3 regions of the Sporomusa aerivorans genome follow, and region 3 is predicted to be linked to each of the others. Evidence: riboswitches for the same ligand, from Rfam matches in the RefSeq annotation. Region 3 holds a riboswitch; each other region holds the start of a gene.

Region 1 (10,217 bases), 1.9 Mb from region 3:
TTGTGGCCATAACGGCCGGTTGTGCTTATGTTGAGCCAATCAGTGCAATTGTAATCGGCAGTATAGCCGGGATGCTGGTGGTCTTTGCCGTACCGTTCTTCGACCGTGTGCGGGCCGACGATCCGGTGGGCGCTATTGCCGTACATGGGGTTTGCGGCACGTTTGGAGCCATCGCCGTCGGAATTTTTGCCGAAAACGGCGGTCTCCTGTATGGCGGCGGCTGGGGTTTGCTAGGTATTCAGATTCTAGGTGTAGCCGCTATATCCTTGTGGGGGTTTGCTGCGACCTATGCCCTGTTTAGCGCTCTTAAGGCGACTGTCGGTATCCGGGTATCTGTGGAAGAGGAAACCGAAGGCCTGGATATGAGCGAGCATGGCATTACAGCCTACAGTGACTTGGAATGCAATCCACTTACCGCTTTGGGGCCGGTGGCAGTTGCCAAGCCGCTGCCTGTGGTACAGCATCAGCTTGCGGAGTAGAAATTCGTAAGAATATTTTTTATCCTGATAGAAAGTATAACTTTCTATCAGGATAAGGGCAACATCGCTTCCACTTTCGCCAAAGGCTCGGCTGAGGCCGTGTTTTCTTTATAATTAACACGAAAGAGGCTGTCATTGAGGCAGCCTCTTCTGTGTAGTCAGGAGTACGGCCGAATTAAAGGATTATCCATGGTTTCTTTATATTCGGCGACTTTGCTCTGGTTGGGGGATAATTTAGTCAGTTTATTAAGTTCCGCCTGGGTAGCCTGACTTACGACTGAGCTCATTAACAGAGTTGCTAACTTTTGTGCTGACATTTGGTACCGGTTTCATCCCGGATATTTTGGCAAAAGTGCAGTAGCTTATCCATTGCATATAATGACATCGTGTGCCCATAACAGTGATTCACGGTATGATTTTAAAACATCATGATCATTTACTCCCATTTGCTTTGCGAAACTGGAATATGTCTCCCAATCCCCTTTTTCATAAGTCTGAATTACTTTGTATAGCATCGAAAACTCACTAGGGTCTTTGCCAAGGAGAGTATTTTTAACCTCATCATCAAGGGGGATTTCATCAAGTATTTCGGATAGTGGACGGTCCAGCAGAACATCAATATAGGAAAACATACCCATCAGGAAGGCATTAGACATCCGGGATTTCGGCATTTTATTTGCGGCGAGATTTTCTGCAAATCGTGCGCGGATCAGGGATTGCAGTGTTAGTTCCCCGGGTTTATTACTGCTGACACCTTTTAACGCCAGCAAAGACACCCATTTTTTCAGTTCTTTTTGGCCTAGCAGTGTCAGGGCCTGCCGTAATGAACTGATTTTGTTGGCGAAACCGAATAAGGGTGAGTTGATAAACTTCAAAAGCTTGTAAGATAGAGAGACATCCTTTCTGATAATGTCTTCAATTTGACCGAACTCTAATTCGGGACGGCTAATTTCCCGCAAGATATGGAAATAGTTCGCTTGGTATCCTGAAAGATTTCTGCCAGACATAACTACTGGCTTAGAAAAAAAATAGCCCTGAAAATAAGAATATCCCATCTGGAGCGCCTCTTTGAATTCTTCCTGCGTTTCCACTTTTTCAGCCAAAAATTTGACAGAATAACCTTGCAAGCGCTGAATAAGCTGCCTTTTTTCTTCTGATGATGTGGCGCGAAAATCCACTTTGATGATATCGGCTAGCTCCACAAGGGGGATATATTCCGGAGAAAAAACAAAATCATCCAGAACTAGTAAATATCCTTCCTTTTTCAATTTCCGGCACGCACGGACAATCTCCTCAGTAGGGACAATATCTTCCAGGATCTCTACGGCAACCAGTTTGGGGGGGAGGATAGCGGGAAGCTGTTCTTTAAGTGAGTTGGCCGTAAAATTAATAAAGGCTTTTTTGCCATTGGTCAGAGTTTCTATACCAATTAGTAAAAAGCTATTCACAATAACATCATGAGTGGCTTGCTCACCATCTGTTTCCCGGTAGATATTATGAATTTTATTGCGAAACAGCAGTTCATAGCCAAATACTTTTAAATGAGCATCAAAAATAGGCTGGCGGGCCACATGCACATCTGTTGCCTGTGCCATAATAATCTCCTTTTCGATTCAAAATATACATTTCAAAGGATCGTTCAATCTCCTGGTTGTACATAAGCTGGAGCTAAGTACTAATGAGCACTATCTCCAGGCGATAGTGCTTCAGGAGAAGGGGGGCATAATATGCTGCGCATAACTGGCAGCCATAACCAGATCATGCCGCCATAATGTATCTATTACGGGTTTAAAATACTGTCTGTCAGTAGTCCTGGAAAACTCACTCTGTTCTTGCCGGACGCTTTGCCTTATACATGGCGGTATCGGCGTATCTGAGCAACTCGGCGGGACTGTTGCCGTGCTGTGGATATATAGCAATTCCGAAACTGGCACTGATCATAAATTCTGTGCCTTCAACGGCAAAGGGAGAACGGACGGCCGTATTCACCTGTTCTACATAGTCAAAAATATCGGCGGCCTGGAGCTGACGATGAATAATCAGAGCGAATTCGTCGCCGCCAAAACGACCCAGTATATCGTCCGGGTGAATCGCTGTCTTTAATTTCCGGGCAGCATACTGTAAGGCCAAATCGCCGGCATGATGTCCCAGGGAATCATTAATGTTCTTGAAATTATCCAGATCAATGAACGCAATGGCAAAGCCGGCGTTTTTGTTCTGGGATCGACTGATTAAAAGCTGCAGGCGGTCGATAATCATCCGGCGGTTCGGCAATTCTGTCAATACATCAAAAAAGGCCAGATAGCTAAGTTTTCTGGCCTTTTTGTTTATGGACCGGTTAGCTTCCTGTAACTGTTTATTGTGTTTAGTTATTACTTCTTCAGTAATGGCCTGCTTATTGATCTGCTTTCTGAGTTCATTCAGCCTGCGCTCCTGCCGGTCGTTCCAGCGAGCAATGATGGTGATGGTGATAATTGTACCCAGGGGAACTGCTATGACCGGCACTATAGGGATTGTCCCGGTCAGCCAAAGGCTGGCAGCTGTCAGGCCTGGTATTATACTGAAAACAACTGAAATTATATATCCTTTTTTTTTCAGACTAATAACCAGATAAAGGGCAAGTATGATCTGCAATTGAATAATAATCACGACAAATGCCGGGAACAAGGTGCTTATCTGAAAATACACTGTTATTGCATACAAAAACAAGCCGGTGGCTCTTTTTATCCAGGCAGCGGCCTGTTTTTCACAGGGCGGTTTAATGTTGGTCTGATAGCAGCCAGGACAGCCGCTGTCAGTTTTGTCTGGGGTCATACAGCCTCCTTTCTTTTGACGCGGGGTGAGGACGACTGCTTAAAATGTAGGACAAAGAACTAAAGAATACGCACAGATCAAAATATGAGCATGAATAGTCTGAATTATTTTCTGCAGGCCAGTCCGATTTGAATTTGAATAGCGATGGTTACCAAATATAATTCAAACTTTAGAGCCTGAACAGAATTGGGCTCTGCGGATATTTTACGAAAAATGAGAAAATGATGTATAGTATTCTTACCAATTATCCTAATACGACAATGATCAGTCTGCAAAAAAATCGCTTACCTATAATTATGACGGCCGCTAAACCTCTCTTCAATCTCTCGGCTATGCAGTCATACGGGTAAAATACTACAGAACACTATCCTTCAAGGATAGTGTTCTGTAGTATTACGGAGACAGTCTCTTTTATTTTAAATGGTAATTGCAGGATTCACGCAATTAATGTCAAAACAGTATTTAGTTCAATGAGTCAAGATCGTTAGGAAAGAAGGTAAGATGGTAATGCAAAAATATAAATTTAATTGGGAACTGTTGGGCGATGTTGAAGGAGGCCGGCCGAATCTGGGACCGATGGTCAGGACCGAGGTTTACCGGCTAATGCAGTTTTGCTTTCGTGATGTTATTGAGCAAGCTTATGGTTCTGAAAATACAGATACATTATTTTATAAAGCCGGACTGCTAGCCGGCCAGCAATATTACCGGAATGTTTTTGCGCCCTATGGGGATTTTGCTGATTTCAGCGATTTTATTAAAGCGCTGCAGGCCAGTCTTGCTGAAAAACATATCGGGATTCTACGCGTCGAAGAGGCGGATCATGTTCAGGGAAAATATGTGCTTAGTATTGCTGAGGATTTGGACTGCTCCGGTTTACCGGAACTTGATTATGAAATATGTGTGTATGACGAGGGCTTTATTGCCGGTCTTTTTGAGGGCTTCACCGGTAAAGCATTCACAGTGAAAGAGGTTGATTGCTGGTGCACAGGCGATCGGACCTGTCGGTTCGTGGCTGAAATTGCCAATGACCAATAAGGCGCTCCTGGAATCGAGACTTATCCGAGGAGGCTGTGTCAGTGAATCAGGAACTGAATACCGAATTAAATGAGATAATAACGCTGATCAATCATGTTTTACAAAGGAGAGGTATTCCTGCAGAACTTACCGGACATTTTCAGCAATATCCGTCCCTGGAGAAATTGGTTAAGGAGCTTGAGGCACTTTGCGAGTTTGCTGTGGCCTTGTCCGCAGGGGATTTATCGCAGACTTTGCAGATGCGCGGCTATTTTCCCGGGGCACTGAAAGCTCTGCAGTCAAATCTCAGACATTTGGCATGGCAGACCAGCATGGTGGCTGCGGGCGATTATAGCCAGCGTGTTGATTTCATGGGGGATTTTTCCCAGTCTTTTAATACAATGATTGTGCGTTTGCAGACAGTGACTGAAAATGAGCAGCGATACATCGCTGAGCTGGAAAAAAGTCAGGCGGCTACTGCGGAGAGTGAGCGGAAATACAGGCTGATAGCCGAGAATACCGGTGACGTAATTTGGTTGATGGACGAGGCAATGGAGATCCGGTATATGAGCCCTTCCATTGAAAAATTATTGGGTTATACTCCCGAAGAGTTTCTAGGAAAAGCAGTAAACGCAACGCCACTGCCCTTTTTGCAAGATGTTTTTCAGAAAGCCGGTGCACTGCTGACAGGGACTGACGCCAGCAATCAATCGCTGGTTTTGGAAAGTGAACAAGCCCGCAAAAACAAGAAAATAATCTGGACCGAATCTCTGGTAACAGTTGTTAGAAATAATGCGGGCGCTTTTATTGGCTTTCTGGGCGTCACTCGTGATATTAGTGAACGCAAGAATAGTGAAAACCTGTTGCAGCAGGCTTATGAACGCAGGCGAAAATCTGAATTTTTTAATCAGCTTGCATCTTCTGTACAAAGTAATGATGCCGGAATTTTTGATTTAGCCTGGCAGAACAAGATTAGTATTCCCAAGGACTTTTCTCTCTTTCTACTCGCCATTTCTAATCTGGACACGCAGGCTGACGCTGACGGCAACCTGCACCGAAAGCAGCAAATGCTTGATGTTGTGGTGGATTTCCTCAGCCGGAAGGAACATACTGTCGCCTGGGAGAACGTAAAAGGCATTGGTGTTATTAATTCCGCTTTAGCCGGTGCCGGCCGGAAGGATAAAGAACTGGGTTTGGCCCGGGAGTATCTTAAAGATATATCTTTATACTTTCCGAATCTACAGGTTCGTATTGGTATTGCCAATTATGCCGCGGGCTGGTCGTTTTTTTCCAACCGCCTTGATAATGCCGAAGCTTCACTGCGAATTTCAGAAAAGGTCTGGCCGGCGCAGATGATATGTCATTATGAGGATTGTGGCCTTTATCGGGTGCTTGCTCCGTTTGCCGGGAGCAGGGATGCCGGTGATTATGTCGGCAAGCTACTGGGTCCGTTGATTGAACATGACCAAACGGACGGAACGGATTTGCTTGCAACACTGGAAAAAATCCTGACAGGTCTGAGTTTTAAGGAAATAGGCGCGCAAATGTATTTGCACCATAAGACTATTCAACTCAGAAAGCAGCGGATTGAGCAAATATTAAACCTGTCGCTTGATTCGCACGAAACACGCATGGCTCTGGCCACGGCTATTCAACTACAGAAGATAATAGGCTGATCCGGCCGTCTTTTTAATGCTTTTGATTTCCTATCATAGATTATGGATTCAAAAGTATTTTTGTCCGCTGTTGGGCTGGGGAATTCACTGGGCCGATTTTCCAGATAATCTGGCCGCCGACGATGGAATTTCTCAAAAGAATAGCTGGCAAACTAAGCCGGAGGAGATACAGCGTTGCATTACATGGCGGGTATTAAGCTGCCGGATGCTGCTATTAATATGCAAATGAAAGGGGTTTCCGGGTGCAAGAAAAACTGCAACAGCTTAGTTTTTATAAATGGCTGATCTTTGGAGTTGTTGGCACAGGCAGTTTTATGGCGACGATGACATCATCCATTGTTAATGTAGGTTTGCCGCCGATTACGGCGGCGCTTCACACCGATATTCCCACTGCGCAATGGGTGGTTACCGCTTACCTCTTGGTAATTACCAGCCTGCTGCCGTTAATGGGGCGTCTGGGCGACGTACTGGGGCGGCGCAAGGTATATGGCTACGGATTTATCGGTTTTACGGCCGGCTCGCTGCTCTGCGGCCTGGCCAACTCCATCGGCCTGCTCATTGGGTTCAGGGTGTTGCAGGCTGTAGGCGCTTCCGCCTTAATGGCCAATGCCATGGCCATTGTCACAAGCAATTTTCCACCGCAGGAGCGGGGCAAGGTATTGGGCATGATCGGCACAATTGTGGCCCTGGGCAGTCTGAGCGGTCCGGGACTGGGGGGAGTGCTTGTCGAACATGTCGGCTGGCACGCCATATTCTTTGTTAATCTGCCTGTCGGTTTATTAGGTTTTATCGGGGTGTATCTGGTTTTGCCGTTTGACCGGGATATGCGCCGGGAAACTATCGACTATTCAGGGGCCGCCTTATTTACCGCAGCGATGGTCGGTTTTTTACTGGCTTTGAGCTACGGTACCGAGTGGGGCTGGCTGTCGGTGAACACCTTAGGCTGTATCGGTTTTGCCGTGGCTTCGTTCCTTGTCTTTGTTGCCCAGGAACGAAAAGTGGAGCACCCCATGCTGGAATTGTCTATATTTCGCAATTGGGCCTTTACAGCCGGTAATTTGGCCGGGGCGCTCTCTTTTACCGCCATGTTTACCAGTACCATGCTGCTGCCTTATTTTTTGCATGACGTACTTAGCTATTCGCCGGCCAAAACCGGGCTTATTATGTCGGCCTTTCCATTAATGATGGCGATTACCGCGCCTCTCAGCGGCTCTCTGTCCGACAAGGTCGGTCCCGGCATTCTGACAACAGCCGGCCTGGGGCTAATGGCGTCCGGGCTGCTAATTACGGCCAAACTTAGCAGCGGATCATCGCTGCTTGCGATTATGGCCGGGCAGGCGTTGATGGGGCTGGGGAACGGCATGTTTCAGTCACCCAATAACAGCAGTGTAATGAGCGCTGTTGCACCCCGGTATTTGGGGGTGGCAAGCGGGGTAAACGCGCTTGCCCGGAATTTTGGCATGGTATGCGGTACCGCGCTTTCCGTCTCAATTCTGGAATACCGGCGCGCCGCGAGCTTAAGCGGCATCAGTCAGCCGACACCGGCAGAGCAGACGCTGGCGTTCATGACCGGCTATCACGATGCCCTGCTTGTGGGTGTTTTCCTGGCAGTTATCGGGTCCCTGGTTTCCTTCAACCGCCCGCGCAAGGCAGTTCCCGGCAGAACATAAAAAAGCGCAAGCCGGATAGAACTTGAAATTGAAAAAAATAATTATTTTGAAATTTTTTCCATAATATATTGCGCAATTATTGAAACCAGTGGAAAGATATGCTACTATAATACTAAAAAGAATACCCGTGTTTCATGGGGAGCTGGAGAGGCCGGCTGAGATATAGATCTGATGAAATCTATGACCCTTAACCTGATCTGGGTAATGCCAGCGTAGGGATGTAACAGAGCAACAACATACTCTGAAAGCGCATCTTTACGGATGCGTTTTTTTATATTTTAATTTATATGAAATCCAATAAAGAGTTCTTTTATGCGGACAGGGATTAGCTTTACCTACTCCGCGCATGTAAATCTTTATTGGATACTATTATATTTAGAAAGCAGAGGGGATTTATGTGGCGAAAAAGAGTACATTGGGGTTCAATCATTATTTGTTTCTCTGGTTTGGCGCGGCGATATCCATTGCCGAAATACTGACAGGCGGGCTCCTGGCTCCTCTCGGTTTCCAGAGCGGTGTGGCGGCGATTGTCCTTGGCCATCTGGCGGGGACAGGCATTTTAGTGCTGGCCGGGCTGATTGGGACGCAGGAACGGATACCGGCACTGGTGTCTACCCGGATTTCTTTCGGTAAATACGGCTCTTATTTGTTTTCGGTGTTAAATGTCCTGCAACTGGTCGGCTGGACGGCGGTTATGATTATTACTGCCGCCCGCTCGGCCAATGAAGTCAGTAAAATATTGTGGGGATTGGATCAGCTTACGCTTTGGAGTGTTGGAATCGGCGGGCTGGTTATGCTCTGGATCGCGCTTGGCCGGGAAGGCGGCATGAAGAAAGCCAATATGGTGGCGGTATTACTCCTCTTAGGCATTACCATGGTGCTAAGCAGTGTTGTGTTTAAGGACAGCTCCGCGCTATTTGCGCCGGCGGCCGGCGGCATGTCTTTCGGGCAGGCCGTGGAATTAAGCGTCATTATGCCGCTGTCCTGGCTGCCCTTGATTGCCGATTATACGCGCTTTGCCAAGAGTAAAAAAAGTGCGGCCTGGGGCAGCGGCCTTGGCTACTTTATCGGCAGCTGCTGGATGTATATCATTGGCCTGGGAGCAGCTATTATTGCCGGCAATTCCGAGCCTTCCGCCATGCTGCTGGCAGCTAATCTGGGGCTATCGGCCATGGGAATTATTATATTGGCAACCGTTACGACCACTTTTTTGGACGCTTACTCGGCAGGGGTCAGTTTTGCCAATGTATATCCCCAATTCAATGAGAAGAAGGTAGCCCTGGTTATGACGGTAATTGGCACTATGCTGGCTCTGTGGTTTAACATTGAACAGTACGAGCATTTCCTTATCGCAATCGGTTCGGTGTTTGCACCGCTGTTTGCCATTTTGCTAACCGAGTATTTTATTGTTAAAAATCGCAAAGTGCAGGATGCCGTATTGGTCAACTGGGGTGCGCTGCTCGTCTGGGGCGCCGGGGTCGGCTTGTATTACCAGTTTATCGAGCTGGATTTTGCCCTGGGCGCTACCATCCCGGTAATGCTTATTACCGCATTACTGCATAAAATCTTATGGGGGTATACGAAACAATGGACTTACTGCAAAAGATATCCGATAGCCTCGTAACGCTAAAAGAAAAGAAACCCTTAGTGCATCATATTACCAACTATGTGACGGTAAATGACTGTGCAAATATAACCTTGGCAATTGGCGCTTCGCCGGTGATGGCCGACGATATTGGCGAAGTGGAAGAGATGGTTTCGTTTGCGTCCGCTCTGGTCCTGAATATTGGTACTTTGAATTCGCGGAGTATCGAATCCATGGTGGCTGTTGGCAAAAAAGCCAGGGCAAAGGGCATTCCTGTTGTCTTTGATCCTGTCGGTGTGGGGGCCACAGCGCTGCGGACGGCTACCGCCAAGCGGATCATCCGGGAGGTGGGCCCGACCGTGATCCGCGGCAATATGTCGGAGATAAAAATAATAGCCGGTCTGGATGCCGATATTAAAGGCGTCGATTCGGTTGCCGACGAGGCCGATGGGGCTCAGGTGGCCGGAAATCTTGCGCAAAGAGTGGACTGTGTCGTTGCCATTACCGGCCAGCAGGATATTATTGCCCAGGGTGAGCGGCTATGCCGCATCGACAATGGTCATGCCATCATGTCACAGGTAACCGGGACAGGCTGTATGGCTACTTCCCTGATTGCCTGCTACTGTGGCGCGACCGACGATTGGTTTTCCGGCGCGGCGGCCGGGGTAATGACCATGGGACTGGCCGGGGAACTGGCCCGGCAATCGCTGAAGCCGGGAGAGGGAATTGGCACTTTCCGGATGCGGCTGTTTGATGCGGTGTGGGCCATGACGCCTGAAGCGGTAAGGAAAGGTGGGCGGATTATCCATGAATAGAGCGGCTGTTGACTATTCGTTATACCTAGTAACCGACCGGGATCTGCTTGGCGCCAAGGAGCTTGTCGCAACAGTGGAACAAGCTATCCGGGGTGGTGTTACGGTGGTACAGATTCGGGAAAAAAATCTGCCAACTTTGGATTTTTTCCGGACGGCGCAGGCCA
Region 2 (10,217 bases), 120 kb from region 3:
AGCATAAAAATACAATTTGTCCAGGGAAGTCTACATCCAAACGACATTAGATCAGCTAGAGTGACATAACGGTGTAATTGGAATATCTGATATCAGCAAAGGGCACATAAAAGACTGCCAATTTGTACAATTGTATAGACTAAAAAAACCTGACTTTTACGTCAGGTTTTTTTACATTGTATATTAGATGTTAAACAGTAATTCAGCATAAGTCGGCATCGGCCAAACGTCTTTATCAACTAAAGTTTCCAGTGTATCGGCTACTCCTCTTAAAGCGCCCATCTTTTCGAATACATCAAACCGGAATAACGACGCTTGTGCATAAGTATCCCCGTGGGCGTTGGCGGCCTTATCAACAGCTTCCTCCAGCACAGCAATATTTTTCTTTAATGCTGCAGTTAAGGAAGAAACCTCAATCAGCAATTCAGTTTGTGCAGTTAAATCGGCAGCAACACCGGTAGCTTTAATTGTATTGATGGAACCTGCCAGATTGGTAGTAAATTTGATAACGGCCGGAAGTATTTCTCTCTTGGCCATTTCAATCATGGTGAGAGCTTCAATGTTAATTGTCTTGATATAGTTCTCAAGATCAATTTCATAACGGGATTCCATTTCTACTTTGCTTAACACACCATGCTTTTCCATTACGGCAATATTCTTTTCAGAAATTAATGCCTTAATGGCTTCTACAGTAGTCTTAATGTTGGGAAGGCCTCTTTTTTCAGCTTCGACTACCCATTCATCGGAATAACCATTTCCGTTAAAGACTACTTTCTTGTGTTTAGTTACATATTCAGTAAGAATGGATTTGACTTCAGCTTTTACGGAAGAGGCTTTCTCAAGTCTGCCGGCAACTTCACTCAATACTTCAGCGACAATAGTATTTAAGATATAGTTTGGTGCAGCGATGGATGCAGAGGAAGGAACCATTCTGAACTCAAATTTATTGCCGGTAAAGGCAAACGGCGAAGTTCTGTTTCTGTCAGTTGCATCTTTCGGTAATGCCGGCAGGGTAGTAACACCTATTTCCATATGACCGCCGGTTTTTGAACTGGTTGCACTGCCATTTTCCAGCTGCTCCAGGATATCCTGCAGTTGCTCACCAAGGAAGATGGAGATGATAGCCGGCGGAGCCTCATTTGCTCCCAGACGGTGATCATTGCCTGGATTTGCGGCAGACACCCGCAAAAAATCCGCATATTCGTCAACTGCTTTTATAACTGAACACAAGAAGACGAGGAATTGTTCATTTTCATGGGGAGTATGGCCCGGATCCAACAGATTCATGCCGTCATCGGTAGCCATCGACCAGTTATTATGCTTACCGGAACCATTGATGCCTGCAAACGGCTTTTCATGCAATAAGCATACAAGACCATGCCGTAATGCAACCTTTTTCATGGTATCCATAGTAAGCTGATTATGGTCTGTTGCGATATTGGTAGTAGTAAATATAGGCGCGAGCTCATGCTGGGCAGGTGCAACTTCGTTATGCTTGGTTTTAGCGGAAACTCCCAGCTTCCAGAGTTCTTCGTCCACTTCTTTCATATAAGCCGAAATTCTTTCTTTGAGAGAACCAAAATAATGATCTTCTAACTCCTGACCTTTCGGCGGTTTGGCGCCAAACAGGGTTCTACCGGTAAAGATCAAATCTTTTCTTTGATCAAATGCTTTTTTATCTACAATAAAGTATTCTTGTTCCGGCCCAACGGTAGTAATAACATTTTGGGAAGTAGTATTTCCCAAAGCTTTTAAGACGCGAACAGCCTGTTTGGATAAAGCTTCCATGGAGCGCAATAGCGGGGTTTTCTTGTCCAAAGCTTCACCGGTATAGGAACAAAAAGCTGTGGGTATGCATAATGAGTCATCTTTGATAAATGCCGGCGATGTGCAATCCCAGGCGGTGTAGCCTCTGGCTTCAAAAGTGGCTCTCAGACCACCTGACGGAAATGACGACGCATCAGGTTCGCCTTTGATTAACTCCTTGCCAGAAAATTCCATGATTGCCTTGCCGTCAGCAGTTGGTGAAATAAAGGAATCGTGTTTCTCAGCAGTTATGCCAGTCATTGGCTGGAACCAATGAGTAAAATGGGTTGCACCTTTTTCAAGCGCCCAATCCTTCATTGCGCTGGCTACGACATCGGCAACGGCAGGATCTAGAGGAAGGCCCTCTTCAATTGTCTTCTTTAAAGCTTTGTAAGTAGCTTTGGGAAGGCGCTCTTTCATAACAGCGTCATTAAATACATTTGAACCAAAAATTTCACCTAGTTTGCTCATTAATAAAACCCCTTTCAATTATCATCTTGGCTTTAAATTTTGGTGAGTTTATGTTGTAAAAATTTTCTTTAGAAATACCCTAAAAAATAATAGACTCCTCCACATAACACTGTTATGTGGAGGAGTCATCGTTGACTCAGCCTAAATATGTTTTTATTATAGCATAAAAATACAATTTGTCTAGGGATTAAATTACACTTCACACATCTTTTTTGCCAAATCGACTTTAAGGGGACTTAGGCAAGTTTATCTGCACTTAATTTGGCAACAAGATACATAGACAGTAAAATAACAATTAGTGTACCTGCCATTACTGGTGTTGTTACCAGTTCTCGCGGCAAGTATTCATACAGTCCGTATACGCCGAAAAAAATAAAAGTAATTGCGGCAACCCATTTAACTAATCGCTCTGGAATCTTTTTCCCTAAAATTACACCGACAACAATCCCAATGGCATTCGCGATCATCATGCCGGCTGTGGTGCCCAGCCAGACCGGGATAATCGCATTGGAAAACTGCGCGGCCAGGGCAATTGTAGCCAGTTGGGTTTTATCACCCATTTCCGCAATAAAGAAAGCAATGGTAACTGTCCAAAAAGGGCTGCGCCTGGTGTCTTTATCTTCATCATTCAGCTCATCACCACGAATTGTCCACAAGCCAAATATAATAAATGAGGCGGCGGCAATTATCTGTACATATTGCAGGGGGATGAACAAGGTGATATAACTGCCGACAATAACAGCAAACAGATGGTTAAGTATTGTAGCGACAAAAACGCCCCAGAGAACGGTGGGCCACGGATAGCGAGTGGCAAAGGCCATTCCTAGCAATTGGGTCTTATCTCCCATTTCGGCAAGCACAACAAAGGTAAGGGCTGTAATAAACGCCGTCAAAAGATCATTCCTCCTAAGTTAATTCCTATTTCAGCATCTATAGTATGGCCAGAACTGAACCATCCTCTACCTAAACTTTACTTTTGGAATTGATTAGGTTAATATGTTCAATATACTTAAAAAGGAGATGTTGGTAATGGATCTTTTTACTGCCATTAATACCCGACGGTCTGTACGGAGTTATGCAGATACCAAAGTAGATAAAGCCATGATAGATAAATTGCTGGAAGCCGCCGTACACGCCCCCAGTGCTATGAATTCACAACCATGGGCTTATGCGGTAATTCAGGATAAAAGCATGCTTAAGGACATCTCTGACCGCACCAAACAATTTCTTCTCAACTCGCTGGATAAAGTTCCACAGCTCAATAAATACAAAGCCGCCTTTGAGAATCCTAATTTCAATATCTTTTATACAGCAGAGTCATTAATTATTATTTTTGCCAAGCCGGATGGAATTCGCAGTGCAGAAGACTGTTGTTTGGCTGCGGAGAATCTTATGCTTACGGCGCATGGTCTTGGCCTGGGGACATGTTGGATTGGCTTTGCCCGTCCATTTTTGAATTTGCCCGAAATAAAAGCCGAACTTGCTATTCCCGGCGACTACGAGGTTGTCGCCCCAATTATCGTTGGTTATCCGCAAGTTACGCCACCGACGGTACCAAAAAAGGCGCCGGAAATAATTTTTTGGAGATAGCATTAAAAACCCGCTCAACCATAGGTTGGCGGGTTTTAATATTCTCTCGTCTGAGTAGTCAGTAAGCCGAGTTCTGTTCCGCATCCGCGGCGATGATCATTTATCTGGGCCGGCAGTTGCCTGACGGCTCAAGCGACACAACCCGGAAGGCTCAGCGGGCAGCTTCATCCCTTCCCTATTCGGTCTTGCTCCAGGTGGGGTTTACCTAGCCAGTCAGTCGCCTGACTGCTGGTGCGCTCTTACCGCACCGTTCCATCCTTACCTAACCAACGTTAGGCGGTCTGCATTTCTGTGGCACTTTCCCTAAGGTCGCCCTCGCTGGACGTTATCCAGCACCCTGCCCTATGGAGCTCGGACTTTCCTCAAACGCTTATAAGCGTTCGCGATCATCTTTCATACTCAGACGAATTTGTAATTGAATATTAACTATATCATTAAATAAGCCTCAAGTCAATGCTGCAAATAATGTCAACTGATAATACTGCGAATGGAGCGTATTTTGTCTGAAATATCACTGGCACCGACAATATCGGTCACCATAGCGGCAATCTTAGCTCCATGATGTTTTACTTCACGGATATTATGTTCTTTTATGCCGCCAATAGCCACAAAGGGAATAGCAAGATTATTAGCAACGTAGTCGAGATAGCTGATGCCAACCGGTTGGCAAACGTCCTTTTTTGTCTTGGTAGCATATATTGGCCCTACACCTATGTAGTCTACACAATTTAGGCTAACGGCAGCCAAGGCCTGCTCCGGCGAATGAGTGGACAAGCCAAGAATCTTGTCATTGCCGAGTAATTCCCTGACTTTAACCGGCGGTAAATCTTCCTGCCCGATATGTACGCCGTCGGCATCAACCAGCAGCGCTAAATCCACATGATCATTGATGATGAAAGTAACTCCGGTTTGCTTTGTCAATTCTCTGATTTCTAAACACTCCAAATACATTTGACCGGACTTTTTTTCTTTTTCCCGGTATTGAATAACTTTGATTCCGGCGGCAATTAACTGCTTTACTACTTCCACATTATTTCTGCCCAGAGAGTACTCTTCCGCTGTCAGGGCATAAATGTCTGTAGTGAGAAAGTTGATCATATTTTTTTTATATGCCATAACTATCCCCCAAATATTCAAATTGCAAAATTACCACATTTGCCAGTCTTTATATACAGGCTGATAGTTTTGTTCATACAGCATGGCCGCCATTTCAGTCACACTGCGTTCGTCCGAAATATCAAACTGGCCGACTGAGGCTTTTTCGGCATGACCGCCAACCGCAGTACAGGAGCCTGCTGACATTTTAGTAACTCCCAGTTTTACCATGTGATCTCGCAGTGCAGCGCTTTCACGGGTGGATAAAGTGATGCCGCCGCGGGACATAAACAGGCGAAATGCCAAAACATACTGCACAAGATTTTTATCATTAACAATAACCTTGGGCGGAAAACCGCCGACGTGCGGCCTCATTCTCGGCGGTGACATACTAATTTCCACATCCAGATATTTGCTCTGCAGGTAATTGGCATGGATTCCTGTCAGAAATGCTTCCGTGCGCCAGTCACTAAGACCTAAGAGGGCCCCGATATTGACGGCCCGCATACCCGACTGACAGGCACGTTCAGGGGCATCCAGACGATACTTGTAGTTTCTTTTTGGGCCTGCCGGATGCAGTTCGGGATAAACTTCTTCATTGTACGTCTCCTGATAAATGGTCATACCATCAACTCCGGCCGCTACCAAATCGCAGTATTCGTCTGTATTAAGAGGGTATATTTCGATGCTGATTGATGTAAAATAGTTTTTTAAAATCCGGACACATTCTTTGATATAGTCTACTGAGGAATGCGCCCGGGACTCACCGGTGAGTATCAGAATATGTTTTAACCCGGTGGCGGCGATAGCAGCAGCCTCGACAGCCACCTGATCCAAGGTCAGTTTTTTTCTTTCAATATTATTGCGAGCGTGAAAGCCGCAGTATACACACTGGTTAACACAATAATTGGCCAGATACAAGGGTGTATAGAGCAGGATAGTGTGGCCAAATTGCTGGACCGTAACGCGATGGGCTTTTTGGGCCATGGCTTCAAGATGCTTTTCAGCCGTTGGTGATAACAGGGCAAGGTAGTCAAATACCGTCAGCCGCTCTTGGCCAATTATCCGTTGTATGTCGACATTGGTAATTCGGCTAAAGATATCTGCAAAGTTCAAATCGCGATACTTGCCTAATTCCTCATAAAAACTCATACTAAATTCCTCCCTCCCATTAGCCGTTATTCATGCAGAAAACCTGTCAACGGCGATGAAGCGTCAGCATAGTCCTGAATAGCTCCCGGTCCGGCCAGATAAGCTTTGCGCCCGGCAGCAACGGCTAAACCAAACGCCTGGGCCATAGTCACCGGATTGCTGGCCGTTGCTACGGCGGTATTTACCAGTACAGCTGAGGCTCCCATCTCCATGGCTTCAGCCGCCTCCGAGGGACGTCCGATGCCTGCATCCACGATGATTGGCAGAGGAATTTCTTCAATTAATATCTTAACCAATTCCTTGGTTTTCAGGCCACGGTTAGTACCTATCGGCGCTCCTAGCGGCATGACAGCGGCTGCGCCGGCTTCCAGCAAACGCTTCGCAGCCATTAAATCAGGACTCATATAGGGAAGCACCACGAATCCTTCGGCAGCTAAAATTTCAGTTGCCTTAATGGTTTCAAAATTGTCAGGCAGCAGATAGCGATTGTCGGAGATAACCTCGATCTTTATCCAGTTGCCGCAGCCGGCTGCTTTGGCTAACCGGGCGATGCGCACGGCTTCCTCGGCGGTTCTGGCCCCTGAAGTGTTCGGCATTAGCGTGCATTCCGGCGGTATGTAGCCGACAATGTTTTCTTCTTTAAGATCCGGATCAACTCGGCGTAAGGCTACTGTCACTACCTGGGAACCAGACGTCCGGACGACTTCTGGGATTATTCTGTTGTTGGCAAATTTACCTGTACCTAAAAACAAACGGCTTGTAAGTTCTTTATCCCCAATTTTTAAAATATCACTCAACATAGCTGTTTCCATTGTTTAACCTCCTCCGACAAATGTGACTACCTCGAGACAGTCTTCCGCCTGTAAAAGAATAGTCTGCCATTCTTGCCTGTTTACAATTTTCTTATTGTACTCAACTACGATAATTTCAGGATTGTAACCCTGTTTAGCAACAAGATCATAGATAGTGAGACTGTCGGCAACCATTAACTCTCTGCCATTTACTGAAATACGCAAGTGCATACCTCCTCAACAAAAATAAAAACACGTCCCCCGAATGGTAAAGACGCGTACTTAATACACACACGACCTCCCTCCGCAGGTATTATCCCGATCAGGTATGGAGGTAAGGAACTCGCTAGTTCCACTCTCAGCCCATAACATGAGCTCCCTCGGCCTTACAATATTCTTTTATGTGCTCATTGTATACCAATATTTCTGAAACGTCAATTTGCAAAAAGCGAATAAATTAGTCTAATAGGCTGAAAAAACGTCCCTATTGGATTTGTTGGCAAAAATAGGTAAATTCCAGGCGTTTTTGCTGGCACATTGATTTAGATATTCAACCAGGCATTCCACAACCGGCTGCTCAGTTGCAAAATGGCCGGCATCAATAATGTTTAGTCCGGCGGCAATTGCTTCTTGCGCCTCGTGATACTTTACATCACCTGTTACCAGGACATCCGCGCCTGCTGTAATCGCATTTTTAATCAGGCTGGCGCCGCTGCCGCCGCATACGGCTACTTTTTGGATAAAAGTCTTCGTCGGACCGGCCGCCTTTAATGACTGGATACACAAGGCGGATTTTATCTGGTTAATAAAGTCTGCCAAGGTTAGTGGCTGACTAAGCTCTCCTACTCTCCCCAAACCGCTGCCGGGTCCGGTGTTTTGCAGTAAATAGTCGTCATAGGCCACTTCTTCATAGGGATGGGCGGCAAGCATAGCGCTGACTACCTGTGAACGTATACTCAGCGGTATAATTGTCTCCAGGCGATATTCTTCCACATATTCAAGCTTATTCTGCTCACCGATATATGGGGATGTGCCTGCGAGCGGTAAGAATGTTCCGACACCCTGAGTCTGAAAAGTACAATGGCTATAGTTGCCGATATGTCCTGCGCCTGCCGCTGTCATTGCGGCCCGCACTGTTTCCACATGGGAAACAGGAACAAAAACTACCAGCTTATGCAGCTTCTCCTGGTAAACCGTTGTCAATGGCACAACGTTCCGGAGATTGAGTTTCCTGGCTAGCACATCATTTACGCCCCCTGGCGCACTGTCAAGATTGGTATGGGCAGCATATACCGCGACATCCTTCTTAATGAGGGACGCCAGCATATTACCCTGCGGCGAATCGGTGCGAATTCGGGTAAGGCCTTTAAAGAGTAATGGATGATGGGCAACAATCATATCTGCCTGTACCGCAATTGCTTCCTCAACAACTGCTGTATCCACGTCAAGCGTTACCAGTACTTTATGTATGTCCTGATCCGGCCTGCCTATCAGCAGCCCGACATTATCCCAGCTTTCCGCAAAATGTTTCGGGGCCAGTTGTTCCACTTCGGCAATAATATCACGACACTTTACAGACATGCTATCCTATCCTCCAGTTCATTGAGCCTGCGGGTGTACTCTCTGTACTTCTCAGAATTAATTACTTCACTGCCGCCTGCCGCCATCGCGGCAACAACATTTCGCAAATGGTCAATCAGTTCCTGAATGTGCTGCTTTAAGAGTGGTGGTTTTGTTTGCCAGAGCAAAGGCCCTATTTCATTCAGGATAGGTTCCACAGGTTGCATTTCTCCGGGCTCAGCCGCAATAATCTGGTATAACTTGCCCTCTTCCTGCACAAGTTGTTCATCTATGATTATCCAATTGTTAACGTATAGCCAGGTTCTGACAAGGGATGCTGCAATCATTGGCTGCAAAATAAGACGCTTCAATGTTGCTGTTACTTCCGGCCGTGCACTTAAAATCTCAATGATATTTGCACCACCCATGCCAGCGATAACAGCAACATCGGCTTCACCGGGCCGGAGCACTTCCAGGCCATTTCCCTGACGGACAGAAATTGCATGGTCCAGATGGTAAGCGGCAACAGCCCCTTGCGCCGATAAGTACGGACCATGATGAACATCACCGGCAATGGCACTGGCAGTAATTTTTTGCTGCATAAGATATATCGGTAAATAGGCATGATCAGTGCCAATATCTGCAATAGTGACTCCTGTTGGCACCATGTTGGCAATTGTTTGCAATCGTTGACCTAATTTCACGTAATAATCCTCCCGGCAGGTTTTCTTTGATAGTATTTCGCTTCCCGGCTATAAAATCCTTCGGTAATTTACCATAGAAAAAACCTGCGAATCAATTCGCAGGTTTTTTTCTATGGTGGGCGATGACAGGATCGAACTGCCGACATCCTGCTTGTAAGGCAGGCGCTCTCCTGGCTGAGCTAATCGCCCATATCTAGATAATAAAGGAATACCCTTCCTCACTTCCGCTCGGAAGTAAGCGACTCACTCAGGTTCTCATTTCGCCTATCGGCTCGTGAGAACCTGGTTCGCTGCTTATGGTGACCCGTAAGGGAATCGAACCCTTGATACCGCCGTGAAAGGGCGGTGTCTTAACCGCTTGACCAACGGGCCATAAATAGTATACTGTATTCAGGTTGCAGTTAGCGGTAACTACATTTTGCTGCAGTATCCAGCGCCCTGTTTACTGATAACTGATAACTGAATTGGTGGGCCCACCTGGGATCGAACCAGGGACCAGCCGGTTATGAGCCGGCTGCTCTACCGCTGAGCTATAGGCCCTAAAGATGTTAAAACAGGTTTTCCGAAGAAAGCCTGTTTTACTAACGTAATAACTGGCTCCTCGAGTAGGACTCGAACCTACGACCGATCGGTTAACAGCCGATTGCTCTACCAACTGAGCTATCGAGGAATATCGCCAACGTTGATTATTATAAAGCAATGTCTTTATTACGTCAAGAGTTTATTCAGTTTTATTCAAGAAAATCTTTCAGTTTCTTACTGCGGCTGGGATGACGCAGTTTACGAAGGGCCTTGGCTTCTATTTGACGAATACGCTCACGGGTAACGCCAAAATATTGTCCTACTTCTTCAAGAGTACGGGCCCGGCCATCGTCTAAACCAAAACGGAGACGCAGGACTTTTTCTTCCCGCGGAGTCAACGTTTCCAACACTTCTTCCAACTGTTCCTTAAGCAGCATGAATGATGCAGCTTCAGCAGGAGCCGGTGCATCCTGATCTTCAATAAAGTCGCCTAAATGGGAATCTTCCTCTTCCCCGATGGGTGTTT
Region 3 (10,217 bases):
CCCAATGTCGCAAGACACTGGCAAAGCTGTATCCGCAAGCTAAACTGAAACCGGTGGAAAGCACGGCCGAGGCGGCCAGAATTGTGGCGTCAGGCGATGGTTTTTACGCCGCAGTAGGTAGTGAGAAGGCCGGGCATATATATGGTCTCACCGTCTTAGCCGCCAATATTCAGGACAACCGTGCCAACTCAACGCGTTTTATTGGTTTGGAAAGGCAGCCGGCTGCCAGTCTCAAGGGGAAGTGCAAAACATCAATAGTATGCCAGATACATGGCGAAAAACCGGGAAGCCTATGTAATATTTTGCAGGAATTTGCCAAGCGGGAAGTCAACCTTACCCGGATTGAATCCCGGCCCGCACGTACCGGACTTGGTATGTATATATTCTTTTTTGATATTGAAGGCAGTATAAAAGAGGATAATATTGCAGCGGCTGTACGTGCTGTGCAAGCCAAATCATTGTGGTATAAAAACCTGGGTTCGTATCCTGTTTATCATTTGTAATGAAAATTACCAGCAGAAACAAAACAGCAGCCTCCCGGATAGGTTACCGGGAGGCTGAATTATTGTATTAACACTCTGCTTGAAATCTTTAATTGGCTACTATATAGACGTTTTCTGATTTACAGAGGATGTTTTTTTTTAGTTTGAACAAAATATAAGCAGGTCTTTTATTCAACAAATATGGTAACTGACAGCGTTAAGACGAACTTTCAGCTTATGACTGCCGGGGAGGAGGCAATATTATGAATAATCTTGTTGTTGAAGAAGTCGTTCGTCAAGCACTACGGGAGGACATCGGCTCCGGCGATATTACCAGCCAGGCTATATTTACCGACGATCATTATTCAGAAGGATATTTGCTGGCCAAAGAGGATATGGTGTTGGCCGGTAAGGATATATTTTCCAAGGTATATGCACTGCTGGACAGGCAGATTAAGATAGCATTCCGCTATAACGACGGCGACAAAATACCAACAGGCGAAAAATTCGCCATCCTTGAGGGGCCCACTCGCAGTATCTTAAGCGGGGAAAGAGTAGCGCTGAATTTCTTACAACGAATGTCGGGGATAGCCACCCAAACCCGGCTCTTTGTGGAGGCCGCCGGTCCTGATACCGTTATCGCCGATACCAGAACAACTACTCCCGGCCTTAGAATGCTGGAAAAGTATGCCGTCAAAACAGGCGGCGGCAGAAGTCATCGTTATGGGCTTGATTATATGGCCTTTATTAAAGACAATCATATCAAAGCCGCCGGTGGCATTCTTCCGGCAGTGGAAAAGATTCGCCAACAGCTTTCACCCTTTGTGAAAATTGAGATTGTAGTGGAAACCTTGGAGGAAGTAAGGGAAGCAGTTGCCGCCGGGGTAGATGTGATTGACTTATCAAACATGTCGATTACCATGATTGAACAGGCTGTTGATATAGTGGATAATAATGCCATGATCGAGGTTTCAGGGAATATTACTGTGGCGGAAGTGTCCGAGTTAGCTGCCGTCGGCGTAAATATTATTTCCAGCCTCATTATAACCCACTCGATTAAAGAGGCCGATATCAGCATTAAATTAAAGTAATGGTTACCTGCGCTTCAGGCCATAATAATTGAGAAAGGGGGTGTTCTTTTGACAAAAAAGGTTGCGGTAGAGGACAACTTGTCAACAATCAAACAAGCGTTAGAGCGAAAAGGGTACACAGTAGTCAGCCCTAAAAGCAAAGAAAGTGTAATGGCATGTATTGTGATGGGGATGGACAATAACCTGATGGACATTCAAAATACTATTACCAAAGCGCCGGTGATAGATGCCGCCGGTATGACTCCTGAGCAAGTCATATCCCGTATCGAGTCGCTTCAATAACTTAGCTTCAGGTGAGGCTTTAACCTTGTCTGCAGGTTAGTCGCCGGATAAATTTTGCGAACCCCTTCGCCCAAGCGTCGGGGTTTACACATTTTTTGATTTTGTAAATAAAAAATATTTGAACAGCAAATCAAATTATATTATTATAATAGTAATAAATGGAAGCAGAAAGCTAGGGGTGCCTTTTTGGGCTGAGAAATGGCTTGCCATTACCCTTTACCTGATCTGGATAATGCCAGCGGAGGGAAGCGATTGTACCGTCGACAGCCGTGCCCTGCGGGAGCACGGCTGTATATCTTTTTAAGACAATAAAGTGAGGTTGAGAAGTGTGAAAGCATCGCTTAGCGAAAATCTGGTCACCGTTGTCTCGAGTCCGACGACTGTAATAACGCTTATAGGAGTTGTAGCGCTGATACTCGGGCTTATGAGAATGAAGAAGGTAGAACTCAATGCAAGAATTATGGCGCATGTGGGTCTGGCTATTGCTATGGCCGCTATCTTGCACACGATTACATTGTATAAAATGCCGCAAGGGGGAAGCATCACACTGGGAAGTATGCTGCCGATTGTTTTGCTGGCGGTTTTTTATGGAAAAGAAGTCGGCTTTCTTACCGGTTTTTTATACGGTCTGGTCAATCTCATCCAAAATCCATTTATACTGCATCCGGTACAGGTGCTATTTGATTATCCTTTGCCGTTTATGGCATTGGGACTGGCCGGCTGTTTCAAAGATAATATTTTGGCAGGTACGGTATGCGGTATCGGTATTCGCTTCCTATGCCATTATATTTCCGGTATTGTTTTTTTTGCCAGCTATGCGCCGGCCGGTATGTCCCCTTATTATTATTCACTGGTATTTAACGCCAGCTATTTAATCCCGGAATGTATCATCTGTATTATTCTCTTGCGAATAATGCCTGTAAGAAGAATGGAGCAGATTATAAAAATGGAGAATAGGCAGGCATAGTTTTGGGGGTATGCAGCAATCCTGTAAGTAGGGATTGCTGTTTTTTCTGTTTGCGCAAGGATTTTTCCCGAGCAAAGCGGAATAGGTTAATTTAGAATTTATATAATGGTGGTGGCTTAATATGGAAAAGTACAAAGTAGTAATTACGGGCCGGGTTCTGCCGGCGGCTTTAGCGGCTCTGGAGACTCAATGCCAGGTGTACCGCTGGGAGCAGCCGACAGCGCCGACGTTAGCGGATTTATCCGGCTGGCTTAAAGACGCCGACGGACTGTTTGTTTCAACAAACATTGCTGTTAACGAGCAACTGCTGGCGGCTGCGCCCCGACTAAAAGTTATTGCCCAACCTGCAGTAGGCTACGACAATATTGATATAGCTGCGTGTACTAGCCGTAAAATCCCATTTGGCAATACTCCGGGAGTACTTGTGGAAACAACCGCCGATCTGGCCTTTGGTTTGCTGCTGACGGCCGCCCGGCGTATTCATGAAGGCTGGGACTGGGTGCGGGCCGGCAAATGGCAGCCCGGGGCACAGTTGCCGTATGGAGTTGATCTATATGGTAAGACATTAGGCATTGTGGGCATGGGCGCCATTGGTTCGGCAGTAGCCAGACGGGGGCAGGCAAGCGGGATGAAAGTTATCTACAACAACCGCACTCCCCGGGCTGATCAAGCTGATCTTAAAGCGGAATACTGTACTTTTGATCAACTGTTAAGCGAGGCTGATTTTATTGTGGTCTTGACACCCCTAACGCCAGAGAGCCGGGGAATGTTCGGCGCCAATGAATTTGCCAAAATGAAACCGACAGCTTACTTTATTAATGCAGCCAGAGGCGCTGTTGTTGATACCCAGGCGTTGTATAATGCCTTACAGGCAAAGCAGATTGCGTACGCCGCACTGGATGTCACCGATCCGGAGCCTTTGCCGGCAGACCATCCGCTCTTACAGCTGCCTAATATTCTTATCGTTCCGCACATTGGCAGTGCAACCACCGAAACCCGCAACCGAATGGCATTGCTGGCTGCCGAAAATCTGCTCTTAGGAGTGGAGGGAAAGCCGCTGGTTACTTGTGTGAACACAGAGGTGAATTATCGCTGATTTTTTAGCAAGTATAGTATTGTTGCAACTGTCAATACTTTGACTGTTAGTCTTGACTGTAATTTAGGAGGAAAACATGGATGAAGCCCAGGCATTAGGTCAGGAAAAGGTTGGCAAGTTGTTGTGGCGGTTCTCGTTACCGGCTATAGTTGGCATGGTGGTAAATGCATTATATAACGTTGTCGACAGTATTTTTGTCGGCAACGGTGTGGGGGAAGTAGGGCTGACTGCCGTAACTATAGCTTTTCCTATTATGATTATCCTAATGGCAATAGGAATGCTTATTGGCATCGGTGCTTCGACGCTGGTCTCAATCCGGCTTGGCGAGCAGAAACACGCCGAAGCGGAAATAATTCTGGGTAACGCCTTTAGCTTGATGGTGGTTGCTGTTCTAACGACAACGGCGCTGGCATTGGCATTCTTAGATGAGATTCTGCTGTTTCTGGGCGCCGAGCCTGGCGTGTTGCCCTATGCCCGCGAATTTACCAGGATTATACTTATCGGCAGCTTATTTATGCATATTGGCTTCGGACTCAACAACATAATACGTGCTGAGGGCCATCCAAAGGTCGCCATGGCAACCATGCTGATATCCGCCGTATTAAACACAATGTTAAATCCGCTATTTATTTTTGTTTTCAAGTTGGGGATAGCGGGGTCGGCCCTGGCCACTGTAGCTTCGCAGGCGGTTTCGGCCGCCTGGGTACTCCGGTTTCTTACCAGTGATCAAGGCATTCTCAGGCTGCGCAGCGCCAACCTGCGACTGGATGCAAACATTGTTTGGGAGATTTTTAAACTTGGGTTATCACCTTTTTTAATGCAGCTTGCCGCCAGTGTGGTCACTGTGTTGTTTAATTACAGTCTGCTTCGGTATGGCGGCGACCTGGCAGTGGCGGCAATCGGTATTATTAACCGGGTAAGCATGCTGATACTTATGCCCATATTTGGTATTAGCCAAGGTGTTCAGCCTATACTAGGGTATAATTACGGAGCCCAAAACTATGACCGGGTTATTGCCGTCATGAGACTGGGGATTATTGCTGCTACCGGAATATCGATTGCCGGCTTTGCTGTGACTCAGCTATTCGCTGAGCCGATTATCCGCATTTTTAATGACAATCCTGCTTTAATATCGATTGGCGCTGACGGGCTTAAAGCGTTTTTAATTATGCTGCCGATTATTGGCTTTCAGGTTATTGGCGCCAACTACTTTCAGGCGGCGGGAAAAGCTGGTTTTGCTATTTTTCTCAGCATGTCACGGCAGGTTATTATTTTAATACCGGCTATTATCCTTTTGCCGCAGTTTTTCGGAATGAATGGCATTTGGTACGCAGCGCCGGTTGCTGATATAGTATCTTCCATCCTGACAGGCAGTTATTTATGGCTCGAATTGCGCAGGCTTTCAAACGCCTGATGGAAAAACATTCCGCGGCGGGACAGGCCACGGCATTGCAGGAACTGGCAGTCGGGAAGCGAATAATATCAGTAGTATAAGGAAAGGCTGGTAGTCATGAAACCCAGGTTGTTTATTGCCCTGTTTTCCGCCGTGTTTTTAGCTATGCTGGGAGCGTCTGCGCTCGCCGAAGCAGCTCAGCTTACTGGAAAAAGTGCTAACAGCACGCAATTGAAAGCTGACGAGAAAAGAACAAAACAGCTTCGTCACGGTTACATTAAGCACGACGGAAACAAAGTCTATTACTATTGGTAGTTCCCGTGCAGAAAAGGCAGACCATATATGGTTGAGCCTTTATTTTTTTTGTAAATACTGGACAATTTGCGAATTATATAGATAATATGCAGCCGGCAGATGCCAAAGAAGGATTTTTTGATATGCTTGTATAAGAATTAATTTCTAAACAGGGGCAGGAAGGACGAATGGTATGAAAACGCAGATTCATGATATTGTTGTAGATAACGCCGACTATGTCATAGCTCTCCGGCGGCATTTTCGGACTTTCCCGGAGGTCGGCGGCAAGGAATACGAAACACAGAAAAAAATTATGTCCGAGCTGACAGCTATGGGCTTGACTCCAAAGGCAATTGCCGGCACAGGTGTAATTGTTCAGATTGATGGCGGCAAGCCCGGCAAAACGGTTGCTATTCGCGCCGACCTGGATGCTTTGCCTATTCAAGATGAGGTTGAACAGCCTTACTGTTCGCAGCACGCCGGAATATGTCATGCCTGCGGGCACGATGGACACACTGCCATGCTGCTTGGTATTGCCAGAGTGTTTAATGCCATTAAATCTGAAATGACCGGAAGTATCAGGCTGCTGTTTCAGCCCAGTGAAGAGCAGTTTCCCGGCGGGGCCCTGGGCATGATTGAGGAGGGGGCGCTGGCAGCGGTGGATGCAATCATCGGCGCTCACCTGTGGCAGCCGCTGGAAGCAGGGGCCATGGGAATAACTTTTGGGCCGATGATGGCCGCGCCTGATCAATTCACAATTACAGTGCAAGGACGGGGCGGGCACGGATCCATGCCGCATCAGACAATAGACCCCCTATATGTCGGCGCCCAGATGGTATTAGCACTCAAAACTATCACTGGCAATAACATCAATGCTAACGAACTGGCGGTATTATCACTGGGGATGTTTAAGGCTGGCGAGGTTTTTAATATTATCCCTGATTCTGCTATCTTGCAGGGAACGGTTCGTACATTTGATACCAAAACCCGCGAACTAGTCTTCGCTCATATTGACAGGATCGCGAGCGGTATTAGCGCGGCAGCGGGAGCCACCTATAAACTGGAAAGTTGTTTTGGCCATCCGCCGGTGGTTAATAACCCGCAAATTGCAAAAGTAGTGGCAGAGTGTGGTAAAAGAGTACTAGGAAAAGATGCAGTAATAGAAATAAGCCCGGTTATGGTAGGTGAAGACTTTTCCTTTTATCAGCAGCATGTACCGGGATGTTTTATGTTTATCGGGATTGGCAATTCTAATAAAGGTCTGATATACCCTCATCATCACCCGAAATTTGATATGGACGAAAAAGCGCTCGGTTATGGCGTGGAAATCATGGTGGAATCAGCGCTGCAACTACTGAACCAGGAAGCTAACTCTTGAGGGAAAATAAAACGAATCGGTACCGGTTTAAAAAAAATATATTTCTTTTAGAGGAAAAATACGTATTTTGGTGAAATATACCTTGGCAATAATTTCAGGATGGAGGAAAGGGTATGGCTAATTCTGAAGAAGCCAGTGGTACGATTGAGTTGCGCGGTTTTTTGCATTTAGCTGAATTGTTTAATGAGCGAGGCTGGAAAATTCCTTATCATTATACAATCGCGGCGCCGGTAAACGGACACCAGCTTTTAGAACTGCTTGCTATCCCTGCGGAACAAGTTGAAGCCATGTTTATTAACGGCAGAGCCCAGCCGCTGGCGCACGCGGTTATAAAGGCTGGTGACAGGGTTGCCTTGGTACCGCCGGGAACTCCAGGACCTTACCGGGTATTTTTAGGTTTTGTGGATTTATAAATTGCACTGATACTTGTTATAAAAACCATTTTTTTTGCAGGAATACTGCCGGCTTTGGAGAACAAAGCTATAGTAGCTAGCTTCTTGTTGTTTTTTGGAGTATTTGTAAAGCTTAGTAGGAAGAAGCTAATAGGAGGATACTTATGTGGACCGTAGTATACATAGCTTCTAATAGAGCACAGGCGGAGCTGTATAAAAACGTACTGTGCAATGAAGGTGTGCTTGCCAATATACGCCCGGCCGGAGTGGTTTCCGCTCTTGGTGACGGCTTATACGAAATTTTGGTTTTAGAATCGGAAGCCGACGAAGCGCATTCGATTTTATGTCAACATGCAATACGCTAATTATTGTAATATTTGAAGGAGTGATATATTTGTTAAAGAAAACCAAGATTGTTTGCACTGTGGGCCCAAGCACTGATAACGTCGGTGTATTGGAAGCTATGATCGAGGCTGGCATGAATGTTGCCAGGTTCAATTTTTCGCATGGTTCGCATGAAGAGCATGCCAAACGCATTGACAGGGTTCGGGAAGCGGCGGAAAACGTGAAAAAGCCGGTTGCACTGATGCTGGATACTAAAGGTCCGGAAATGCGGTTAGGTTTGTTTGGCGAAGGCAAGGTTTTATTGGAGAAAGGCCAGAAGTTCGTGTTAACCGGCCGGGATGTCACAGGCACAAAGGAAATCGCTTCTGTCAATCATAAGTTTCTGCCGCAGGAAGTTGCACCAGGGCAGACAATCCTTATATCTGACGGTCTGGTAAGTCTTCATATTGATGCTGTTGAAGGCGATGATATTATCACTACGGTGAATAACAGCGGCCAGATTGGCGACCGCAAGCGGGTTGCTGCGCCGGGGGTGGCTGTTAACCTGCCGCCATTGTCGGAACAGGATATCCTGGATATCAAGTTTGGCATTGAAAAACAAATGGACTTTATTGCTGCATCGTTCATTCAAAGAGCGGCCGACGTGCTGGCTATCCGTAAAATTCTTGAGGATGCCTGCTACAGCATGGATATCATTCCTAAAATTGAGAACGCGGAAGGCGTTAAAAATATTGATGAAATTCTAAAAGTCTGCGATGGTCTCATGGTTGCCCGGGGCGACCTGGGGGTTGAAATTCCTGCCGAAGAAGTGCCCTTGGTTCAAAAAATGCTGATTCAAAAATGCAATAGGGCCGGCAAACCTGTTATCACTGCAACACAAATGCTGGAGTCGATGGTCACCAATCCGCGGCCGACAAGGGCTGAGGCCAGTGACATCGCGAACGCTATTTTCGATGGCTCGGATGCCATTATGCTCAGCGGGGAAACCGCATCAGGCCAATATCCGCTGGAAGCTGTACAGACTATGGCCCGTATTGCTATGCGTACGGAAACATCTTTACGTCACACTGATATATTAAAGGGAAAAGGTATCCAACTGCAGCGTACGACCACAGATGCGATCAGTCACGCTACTGCCCAGATTTCGCATGAATTGGGTGCGGCGGCTATTGTTACTTCAACGCAAACCGGTTATACTGCCCGCATGGTATCTAAATACCGTCCGCAGTCAACCGTGGTGGCTGTTACCCCCAGTTCGAAAACGGTACGGCGGATGCTTCTGCTCTGGGGTGTTTATCCGATTTTAGGGCCTAGCTTCAATAATACGGATGAAATGGTGCAAAGTGCAGTTGCCAGTTCCTTAACAGCCGGCGTAGTAAAAGACGGAGATTTAGTTGTCGTTACAGCCGGGGTACCTGCAGGAATGTCCGGGACGACAAATATGATCAGAGTACATGTTGTTGGTAATATTTTGATGCGCGGCACAGGTATTGGGCAACGGGCCGTTACCGGAAAAATCGCCGTGGTTTCATCATGCAAAGACATTAAAACCAAGTTTCAGCCGGGTGATATCCTGGTAGTCAGCAGTGTCGACGAAGAGACCGCTCCATATGCCGCCCAAGCCGCCGCTATTGTGGCTGAAGAAGGTGGGTTAACCTCGCATGCCGCCATTGTCGGCGTTAGTTTCGGCATGCCGGTGCTTGTCGGGGTTGAAGGCGCTACAGAACGCCTGCAGGACGGTGCCATTGTCACTGTGGATGCGGCCCGGGGAATTGTATACCAGGGAGAAATAAACGCTAGATAGGGAGAAACCCTTATGGCAGTATGGTTTTTTGTGCTGACAGCAGTTGCGATAGTTTTAGCCGCCTGGTGGTTTTATACCAGGCGGCTTGCTTGGCAATTTGCCCGTATTGCGTCTCAATTGAACAAAATGTCTGTCTCGCGGCAGAGTCATGCTGGCAGTAAACGGATTTTGCGTCAGCTTTATAAAATTGTGAATGCCTGCTTGCTTGCCGGTAAAGCTGATGAAGCGTATCGGGCTTTTGATTTATTAAAGCTGGCTTTAGGCAACGGCCTGGGGCGAAAAGGAGAAGCCGTACACCTTAGTGCCGTTTTTTATCTGGCACTGAGGCTGAAACAACTGGATGCGGCTGGCCACTGTATTGATACATTTCGCCCTTTGCTGAAAAATGTGACGGCGGCCGAATTGCCTGCTGTCATTGAACAGCTGGGGCTGATTGCTGTTATTAGTTTGAAACAGCGCCAGAACTTTTTAGCAGCCCGCGCAATTGAAGTTATCTCTGCCGGAATGTCAAGCGCACAGGAAGATGGTGCGCAGGCTGCCGTGATGCGAGCCTTTCGTTTAGCCGGCCTTACCGCGTTGCGCAGGCATGATTCGGGACTTATCCGCGAAATGCTTGTCAAAATTGGCGGGTGGCTGGCGGCGCAGCCGGAATTTGCTTCCCGACAAGAGCTGGCGGTTGAAGTGATAACGGCA

What was found. Region 3 has a riboswitch for thiamine pyrophosphate ahead of thiT (energy-coupled thiamine transporter ThiT). Riboswitches for the same ligand answer to the same signal wherever they lie in the genome.
Region 1: another riboswitch for thiamine pyrophosphate. It lies ahead of cytX (putative hydroxymethylpyrimidine transporter CytX); the one in region 3 lies ahead of thiT (energy-coupled thiamine transporter ThiT).
Region 2: another riboswitch for thiamine pyrophosphate. It lies ahead of thiS (sulfur carrier protein ThiS); the one in region 3 lies ahead of thiT (energy-coupled thiamine transporter ThiT).

Annotation. Positions count from the first base shown of each region.
Region 1 is NZ_CP156926.1:5,071,418-5,081,634, reverse strand. It holds gene SATMO3_RS24425 (ammonium transporter) at 1-479, shown strand, start outside; gene SATMO3_RS24420 (hypothetical protein) at 638-796, opposite strand; gene SATMO3_RS24415 (EAL and HDOD domain-containing protein) at 842-2,074, opposite strand; gene SATMO3_RS24410 (diguanylate cyclase domain-containing protein) at 2,301-3,293, opposite strand; gene SATMO3_RS24405 (V4R domain-containing protein) at 3,801-4,328, shown strand; gene SATMO3_RS24400 (PAS domain S-box protein) at 4,370-5,983, shown strand; gene SATMO3_RS24395 (MFS transporter) at 6,226-7,653, shown strand; TPP riboswitch at 7,779-7,889, shown strand; gene cytX (putative hydroxymethylpyrimidine transporter CytX) at 8,051-9,277, shown strand; gene thiM (hydroxyethylthiazole kinase) at 9,241-10,053, shown strand; gene thiE (thiamine phosphate synthase) at 10,046-10,217, shown strand, end outside.
Region 2 is NZ_CP156926.1:3,308,214-3,318,430, reverse strand. It holds gene SATMO3_RS15715 (glutamine synthetase III) at 184-2,277, opposite strand; gene SATMO3_RS15710 (TMEM165/GDT1 family protein) at 2,514-3,170, opposite strand; gene SATMO3_RS15705 (nitroreductase family protein) at 3,307-3,867, shown strand; RNA gene rnpB (RNase P RNA component class A) at 3,915-4,269, opposite strand; gene thiE (thiamine phosphate synthase) at 4,336-4,983, opposite strand; gene thiH (2-iminoacetate synthase ThiH) at 5,014-6,114, opposite strand; gene SATMO3_RS15685 (thiazole synthase) at 6,141-6,926, opposite strand; gene thiS (sulfur carrier protein ThiS) at 6,930-7,130, opposite strand; TPP riboswitch at 7,188-7,297, opposite strand; gene SATMO3_RS15675 (Nif3-like dinuclear metal center hexameric protein) at 7,368-8,486, opposite strand; gene SATMO3_RS15670 (tRNA (adenine(22)-N(1))-methyltransferase TrmK) at 8,477-9,169, opposite strand; tRNA gene SATMO3_RS15665 (tRNA-Val) at 9,283-9,358, opposite strand; tRNA gene SATMO3_RS15660 (tRNA-Glu) at 9,467-9,541, opposite strand; tRNA gene SATMO3_RS15655 (tRNA-Ile) at 9,635-9,709, opposite strand; tRNA gene SATMO3_RS15650 (tRNA-Asn) at 9,764-9,839, opposite strand; gene rpoD (RNA polymerase sigma factor RpoD) at 9,901-10,217, opposite strand, start outside.
Region 3 is NZ_CP156926.1:3,188,397-3,198,613, forward strand. It holds gene pheA (prephenate dehydratase) at 1-503, shown strand, start outside; gene nadC (carboxylating nicotinate-nucleotide diphosphorylase) at 746-1,573, shown strand; gene SATMO3_RS15030 (YkuS family protein) at 1,622-1,855, shown strand; TPP riboswitch at 2,020-2,119, shown strand; gene thiT (energy-coupled thiamine transporter ThiT) at 2,184-2,822, shown strand; gene SATMO3_RS15040 (2-hydroxyacid dehydrogenase) at 2,944-3,918, shown strand; gene SATMO3_RS15045 (MATE family efflux transporter) at 3,995-5,332, shown strand; gene SATMO3_RS15050 (hypothetical protein) at 5,429-5,626, shown strand; gene SATMO3_RS15055 (M20 family metallopeptidase) at 5,799-6,983, shown strand; gene SATMO3_RS15060 (MoaD/ThiS family protein) at 7,097-7,396, shown strand; gene SATMO3_RS15065 (hypothetical protein) at 7,540-7,740, shown strand; gene pyk (pyruvate kinase) at 7,770-9,524, shown strand; gene SATMO3_RS15075 (hypothetical protein) at 9,537-10,217, shown strand, end outside.